2 regions of the Virgibacillus ihumii genome follow, and region 2 is predicted to be linked to the other one. Evidence: riboswitches for the same ligand, from Rfam matches in the RefSeq annotation. Region 2 holds a riboswitch; the other holds the start of a gene.

Region 1 (3,834 bases), 1.5 Mb from region 2:
GTCAGTTTCGGCTTGCAACTCCTATTTTGGAATTGCGTGTGCTTAAAGTCCCTGTTTTTGCGCTTATTTCGTTTATTTCCATCCTGTCGTTCAGTTTACTCATATCCATTGAGACGATTTTGCCGATGTATGTGCAGAACGCCCAGCAGTTCTCTGCTTATTATGGTGGGTTGATTGTGATGCCCGGTGCTTTGACACTCGCTGTCATGTCTCTCTTTGCGGGGAAATTGTTTGATAAATATGGCGGTAAAACCATCGCAATTCTTGGCTTTGTACTGCTTAACGTAAGTACGTTCGGCTTTCATTTTATTCTTGGTCTGAATACACCATTCGCCATTACGGTCGTATTATTCATGATTGCCATGGGCGGTGTGGCTATGATTAATATGCCGATCATGACAGCCGGAGTCAACGCGCTTCCTGATAAACTGATACCGCATGGGACGGCAGTGATTAATACGGCCCGCCAATTCGGGGGATCGCTGGGTCTGACGTTTATTATTTCATTCATCACGAGGGTAGGGTCCGGATCTGAAGCAGTCGTGCAGCCGGCAACTTATTTGACTGGTGTGAAACATGCCTTTTTCGTCGCATTTCTGTTTGCTATTACGGGGTTGATTCTTTCTTTGTTTTTAGAAAGGCAAAAGCAGCCTGCTGAAAATGAATGATGTGTAAATTGCTGCTGTTAAAATTTGTAACAGACTAGGAACATTAGCCTGTTTCTCCTCAGTTAATTGTACGCTCCTTTCATTTGTGATAGTTTAGTAGAGGTCCGTCGGATTTTGAAAGATATATAAATGATAGGAGCGTTTATTATGAAGAAAAGTCTGATCTGGCAGTTGATTGCTGCATTTATACTTGCGATTGTAACCGGTGTCATATTCGGTGAAAAAGCGCAAGTTGTTCAACCGCTGGGGGATTTATTTCTGCGATTAATTAAATTCATTATTGCTCCCTTAGTACTTGCTACACTTGTTGTTGGGGTTGCCAGCACAAGTGATGTTCGAAAACTCAGCAGACTGGGTGGGAAAACAGTAGCCTTTTATCTAATAACCAGTATGTTCGCCATCACGCTTGGTGTCATAGTAGGGAAAATTTTCTCACCCGGAAGTGGAATTGACGTATCGCTGGATGGAAAAGAAGCCCCTGAACCGACCGAAACAGAGGGATTTATACAAACTATTTTAAATATCGTACCGACAAATCCGTTTGAATCATTGGCGTCAGGTAATATCCTGCAAATTATCTTTTTTGCATTAGCGATTGGAATTGCTATTACATTAGTAGGGGAAAAAGCCAAACCGGTAAAAGATTTTTTTGATGGGTTTGCGGAAGTAATGTACAAAATAACCGGCATGGTCATGACTATTGTTCCGATCGGTGTATTTGGACTGCTTGCTCCTGTTGTGGGGGAGTATGGATTGGATGTATTGCTTCCATTAATCAAGCTGATTCTGGCAATGGTTACAGGGTGTATTATCCAACTGTTTGTAGTCTATTCATTGGTTGTTAAATCACTCGGTAAAATGAGCCCGGTTACATTTTTTAAAGGTATTTTTCCTGCTTCTGCCGTTGCCTTCAGTACAAGCAGCAGTTCCGGTACATTGCCGGTAACGATTAAGAGTGCACAGGAAAACCTTGGCGTCTCCAAAGAAACAAGCACGTTCGTATTGCCGTTGGGCGCGACCATCAATATGGATGGAACAGCATTGTATGTCGGGCTTTGTTCGATGTTTGTTGCCCAATACTTTGGAATCGATTTGACTTTTTCACAGATGGTTACAGTTGTACTGATCGGTACTTTAGCATCAATTGGAACCGCTGGTGTACCAGGGGCTGGTCTCATCATGCTCACGATGGCATTAAGTGCAGTTAACCTGCCGCTTGCAGGTATTGCATTGGTTGGTGGTATTGATCGTATTCTGGATATGATGCGCACATCGGTCAATGTCACAGGTGATGCTGCTGCAAGTGTTGTTGTGGATGCGAGTGAGAAAAAAGTTTCCGGTGGAGATGCGGGGTAGGATTTTTGACCAACCAGGATATGGAGAAATTCTTAAGATGAAGTGAAGAAAGAAAAAACGATGCGATGGGTATTCCCTGCTGCATCGTTTTTTAGATTTTCCGCAATCGACCACGTGACAGGAATTTGCAGGCATGCTAAGCTAGAAGGTGAAATAAAATATAGAAATCTGCATGATGCAGGAGAGGTTCGAAACCATCCCTCTATAAAAAACTAGGGAGACAAGACAGTGGCTTCTTAGTGCTGTCTTTTTTTATGGTATTTTTGAATCTCTTTCTTTCATTTGAGAAAGGGGACAGAAAATGAGTAGTCAAAATCAAAGTGCAGTAGTTGTTTTCAGCGGAGGTCAGGATAGTACGACATGCCTGTTTTGGGCATTGAGGAAGTTTGATCATGTGGAGGCAGTCACATTTCAATACGGGCAGCGTCATATTGCTGAACTGGAATGTGCAAAAGAAATTTGTGCCAAATTAAATGTTCGTCAGCATGAGCTGGATATGGATTTGTTAAATCAACTTGCACCAAATGCCTTAACACGGGAAGAGATAAAAATTACGGACGATGAAATACCGTCAACATTTGTACCAGGACGGAATCTATTGTTTTTATCGTTTGCCGCTATTCTGGGAAAACAAATCGGTGCCAAACATATTATTACGGGTGTAAGTGAAACAGATTTCAGCGGGTATCCGGATTGTCGGGATAATTTTATCAAGTCGTTGAATGTGACACTGAATTTGTCCATGGATGACCAGTTTGTCCTGCATACACCATTAATGTGGCGGGATAAATCAGAGGTGTGGGAATTGAGCGATCAGCTTGGTGCATTTGAATTTGTGAAAGAACATACGCTGACATGCTACAACGGAATCAAGGGGGAAGGCTGCGGAGAATGTCCATCGTGTAAACTCCGCAGTAACGGATTGGAGCAATACGAAATGCGTCGAGGGGTGGTAAAATGATGCAGCAAATTTACCCTGTTCCCGACCATGATTATGCATATGAATTGAATAAAGAGTTCCATTTTTCCGCAGCTCATTATATTGCTGATGAGTCAGCAGGGAAATGCCAATACACTCACGGCCATACGTATTTTGTGAATATAACGATTGCTGGTGGTCAACTGAATCAAATCGGTTTTCTGGCCGATTTTAAAACGATTAAGGATTTGATTCATAAGCGGTTTGATCACACCACATTGAATGAGGATCCCGTTTTTTCCAATCAGCAGGTTTATTTCCCAACAACCGAAGTCGTGGCAGAAAAAGTTTACGAGATTATCCAAGGCTATTTGAATAATCTGGATAATCAGCCTGTTTGCCTTCAGGTTTTTTTACGTGAGACACCTACAAGTTATTGCATCTATCGGCCAAAGGGGGAAACGGATCAATGAAGCTGCCAATTCTTGAAATTTTTGGTCCAACCATTCAGGGAGAAGGGATGGTTATTGGACAAAAAACAATGTTTGTCCGGACGGCGGGGTGTGATTATTCCTGTTCATGGTGTGATTCCAAGTTTACTTGGGACGGCTCAGAAAAAGAAAACATCAAGCTGATGGAGCCGGAAGAGGTTTGGGAAGAACTGAATCGTCAGGCTGGCGGGCGATTTGCTCATGTAACCATTTCAGGGGGTAACCCGGCATTGCTTTCCGCGTTGGGAGACTTTGTTGATTTGTTACATGAGAATCGGGTAACGATCGCGTTGGAAACGCAAGGTAGCAAGTGGCAGCCGTGGTTTACCGATATTGACGAGTTGACCCTGTCACCTAAACCACCCAGTTCAGGAATGAAAACCAATTTTTTCGTACTTGA
Region 2 (3,834 bases):
GAAAAACGTATGTACGTTATCATGGGGCTCAAATACTTTTTGGAATTCGTTGGTAAGATTTTTCATGGGGCGATCCTCCTCACTAGTTTAACCGCTTACATCTACGAATTAGTTTACTATAAGAGCAAGTAAAATACAATAAAATATTGTAGTTATTTTAGTAAAAAATATAAATTTTTTACTGTGATACCTGTGGTACCTTTTTAAAGTTATGTTTGTTCTTTACATATACATTGTGAAAGCGTATACTAATTCATGAATTTATACATTGGAGGTTATGGCATGTTGGGTAGTAAAAACATAGGTAAAAAAATGATATTTTTTCTTGGCGCTCTGGGAGGACTCTTGTACGGATATGATATGGGAGTTATTTCGGGTGCACTATTGTTTATAAAAGATGACATACCGTTGACAAGTTTTACGGAAGGGTTGGTCGTCAGCTCCATGCTGGTCGGGGCGATATTCGGCTCCGGCTTCAGTGGACCGTTATCGGATAAGTTCGGACGACGCAAGCTTGTGTTTATGATATCTATCGTATTTATTATAGGTGCGCTGACATTGGCACTCGCACCGACGATGGTTATGCTGGTAGTGGGGCGATTGATTATCGGACTTGCTGTTGGTGGTTCAACTGCAATTGTACCGGTTTATTTATCCGAAATGGCACCGACGGAATCGCGTGGTTCGTTAAGTTCATTGAACCAGCTGATGATCACAATCGGTATTCTGTCTTCGTATCTGGTAAACTATGCCTTCGCCGACATGGAAGCGTGGCGCTGGATGGTGGGACTTGCCGTAGTACCGTCACTTATTTTAATGATTGGTGTTCTGTTTATGCCGGAAAGTCCAAGATGGCTGCTTGAACATCATAGTGAAAAAGCCGCACGAAGCGTGATGAAGTTGACACGCAAGCCGGATGAAATTGACAAAGAAATTGAGGAAATGAATGAAATTAATCGCATTTCGGAAAGTACCTGGAATGTGCTGAAATCTTCCTGGCTCCGTCCGACACTGATCATTGGGTGTGCATTTGCGTTATTCCAGCAAATTATTGGGATCAATGCGATAATCTATTATGCACCAACCATTTTCAGTGAAGCCGGACTTGGTGATGTGACATCCATTCTTGGTACAGTCGGGATTGGTACAGTTAACGTGATTATGACCATTGTAGCAATCATGATTATTGATAAGATTGATCGGAAAAAGCTGCTTGTGTCCGGTAATGCTGGGATGGTTGCTTCGCTATTGATTATGGCAGGTTTGATTTGGACGATAGGGCTTGATTCAACTGCCGGAGCTTGGATCATTGTTGCATGTCTAACCTTGTTCATTATTTTCTTCGCGATTACCTGGGGACCGGTTTTATGGGTTATGCTGCCGGAATTGTTCCCAATGCGTGCCCGCGGTGCTGCAACAGGTATTTCTGCACTGGCACTGTCAATCGGAAGCCTGCTCGTTGCGCAATTTTTCCCGTTGCTGACAGAGGTAATGGGCATTGAACAGGTATTCCTGATTTTTGCTGCAATTGGAATTGGGGCGATGATTTTCGTTATCAAATATTTGCCTGAAACACGTGGCCGCAGTCTTGAGGAAATTGAAGCAGACCTAAGAAAACGGACTTCGGGTGCTGATTCAGGTAATATGTAAGGTGATGATCCTGCATTTTCAGGAACGGAGTGGAAGAAATGGCTACCATAAAAGATATTGCTCAAAAAGCGAATGTATCAATAGCTACTGTTTCCCGTGTTCTCAACAGTGACCCAAGTCTGTCCGTGGGAGCCGATACGAAACAACAGATTATGGATGCTGCCCGACAGCTTGGGTACACAAAACATCTTGATAAGAAAAATAAGCATCTACGGATTGCAATTGTTCATTGGTATACGGAAAAAGAAGAGCTGAACGACATGTACTATTATTCCATCAGACTTGGCGTGGAGAAAAAACTGGATCGGGCAGGTTATGCGTACATTCGTTTATTTCAAAATACCGAGAAAAAGCCCGACGTCGACGGCATCATTGCAATCGGGAAATTTTCCGTCCGGCAGAAGAAACAGCTGGAAAAATGGAGTACTGCCATTTGTTTTGTGGATGATATCCATGCCGGAAAATCAGCTGACTCGGTGGTTGTGGATTTTCATCAAGCAACAGCGGATATTCTAAACCGATTTTTGGATCACGGACATTCTAAAATCGGTATGCTGGCTGGCGAAGAAAAGTTTTTCGGATCAACAGAAGTACTGGATGATCCGCGATTCACAAGCTACTGTAGTATTTTGCAGGAAAAAGGCTGTTTTAATAAGGCGTACAGCTTTAAAGGAACTTTTACGGTTGAATCCGGATATCAAATGATGGAAAAAGCAGTCCATACATTGGGGGATGACCTTCCCGGTGCATTCTTCTGTGCAAATGACTCAATCGCTATCGGTGCAATGCGCGCTTTAAACGATCTTGATGTAAAAATACCCGAGCGTGTAAGCATCGTTGGATTTAACGACTCCAGTGTTGCAAAGTACGTTTCACCATCGTTGAGCACTGTCAAAGTATATACCGAATTGATGGGTGAGACGGCGGTCTCCCTGCTGGAAGAGCGTATTTTGAATGGACGCACCGTGGCGAAGAAGGTAGTCCTTGCTACAGAGTTGATTGAGCGGGAGAGTTGAAGTGGACGGCTTAATGGTGAACCGGTTTGTTATTGACACTGTTGTTATTCCACCGTATACTAAAGCGAGTATATCAGATGTCATTTATCCATTAAATAATGGAAGAGGTTCTTAGCTTAAACCCTCTTAAAAAAACTAAGGACAGATGAAATGTTTTTCAAAAACCATGTGCCTTGGGCAGTGGTTTTTTCTTTTGATAGGAGGTTTTGATAATGACAGGGAGACAGGATGATGAATTAACCGATTTGTCTTTACTGGGAAACCAGGGGACGACCTATGCTTTTGACTACACACCGGAAGTGCTGGAAACATTTGATAATAAGCACATTGGGCGGGATTATTTTGTAAAATTTAATTGTCCCGAGTTTACGACACTGTGTCCGATGACGGGACAACCCGATTTTGGAACGGTCTATATTAGTTATATTCCTGATGTGAAAATGGTGGAGAGCAAATCATTAAAGCTGTATCTGTTCAGTTTTCGCAATCATGGCGATTTTCATGAGGATTGCATGAACATCATCATGAATGATCTGATTGAATTGATGGATCCACGGTATATTGAAGTGTGGGGAAAGTTCACACCGCGTGGAGGAATTTCCATTGATCCATATTGCAACTATGGGAAATCCGGAACTAAATTTGAGAAAATGGCCGACCACCGTTTGATGAATCATGACATGTATACGGAAAAAATTGATAACCGGTAGCGTATGCGTTAGTTCTGCTGTTTTTCGTATGAGAGTGAAAAGCTGGGTATGCATTGTTTGCAGTGTATTTAAAGATACGCAGCCGAATAAAAAAGGTCACTTCCGATGGGGAAGTGTCATTTTTTAATTAGATTGAGGCTTGAGAAGGGTGAAAGCTGTTGAAGTGGGAGTGAACGGTCCCCAAACGGGAGAGACAGTCTCCAAATGGGAGAATGCAGTCTCCAAACGGGAGAGAACAGTCTCCAAATGGGGGAAACACAGCTCCCAAGTGGAACAATAAGCACCTTGCCCCGATCCCTCAAAAGTTAATTTATCGAGTAAGTATTAGCCGTTCCCCGTAATCGTCACCAAACTCAACTGACTCTGATTTAAAAAACGCACCGGAATTCTGCTGGTGCCAAGCCCGCTGTCGATATAAAGATACTGGTCAGGACCGATCTCAAAAACACCTTTGTCCA

What was found. A riboswitch is a leader RNA that binds a small molecule or an ion and turns the genes downstream of it on or off. The one in region 2 is predicted to bind preQ1.
Region 1: it holds a riboswitch for preQ1, as region 2 does, so the genes downstream of both, queC (7-cyano-7-deazaguanine synthase QueC) here and queF (preQ(1) synthase) in region 2, are expected to answer to the same signal.

Annotation. Positions count from the first base shown of each region.
Region 1 covers NZ_CACVAN010000001.1:232,161-235,994, forward strand. Annotated here, with positions in the region: gene HUX68_RS01165 (MDR family MFS transporter) at 1-668, shown strand, start outside; gene HUX68_RS01170 (dicarboxylate/amino acid:cation symporter) at 816-2,024, shown strand; PreQ1 riboswitch class I at 2,202-2,246, shown strand; gene queC (7-cyano-7-deazaguanine synthase QueC) at 2,326-2,985, shown strand; gene HUX68_RS01180 (6-carboxytetrahydropterin synthase) at 2,982-3,416, shown strand; gene queE (7-carboxy-7-deazaguanine synthase QueE) at 3,413-3,834, shown strand, end outside.
Region 2 covers NZ_CACVAN010000001.1:1,711,196-1,715,029, reverse strand. Annotated here, with positions in the region: gene HUX68_RS08530 (galactokinase) at 1-66, opposite strand, end outside; gene glcP (glucose transporter GlcP) at 283-1,650, shown strand; gene HUX68_RS08520 (LacI family DNA-binding transcriptional regulator) at 1,689-2,666, shown strand; PreQ1 riboswitch class I at 2,765-2,811, shown strand; gene queF (preQ(1) synthase) at 2,876-3,376, shown strand; gene HUX68_RS08510 (metallophosphoesterase) at 3,701-3,834, opposite strand, start outside.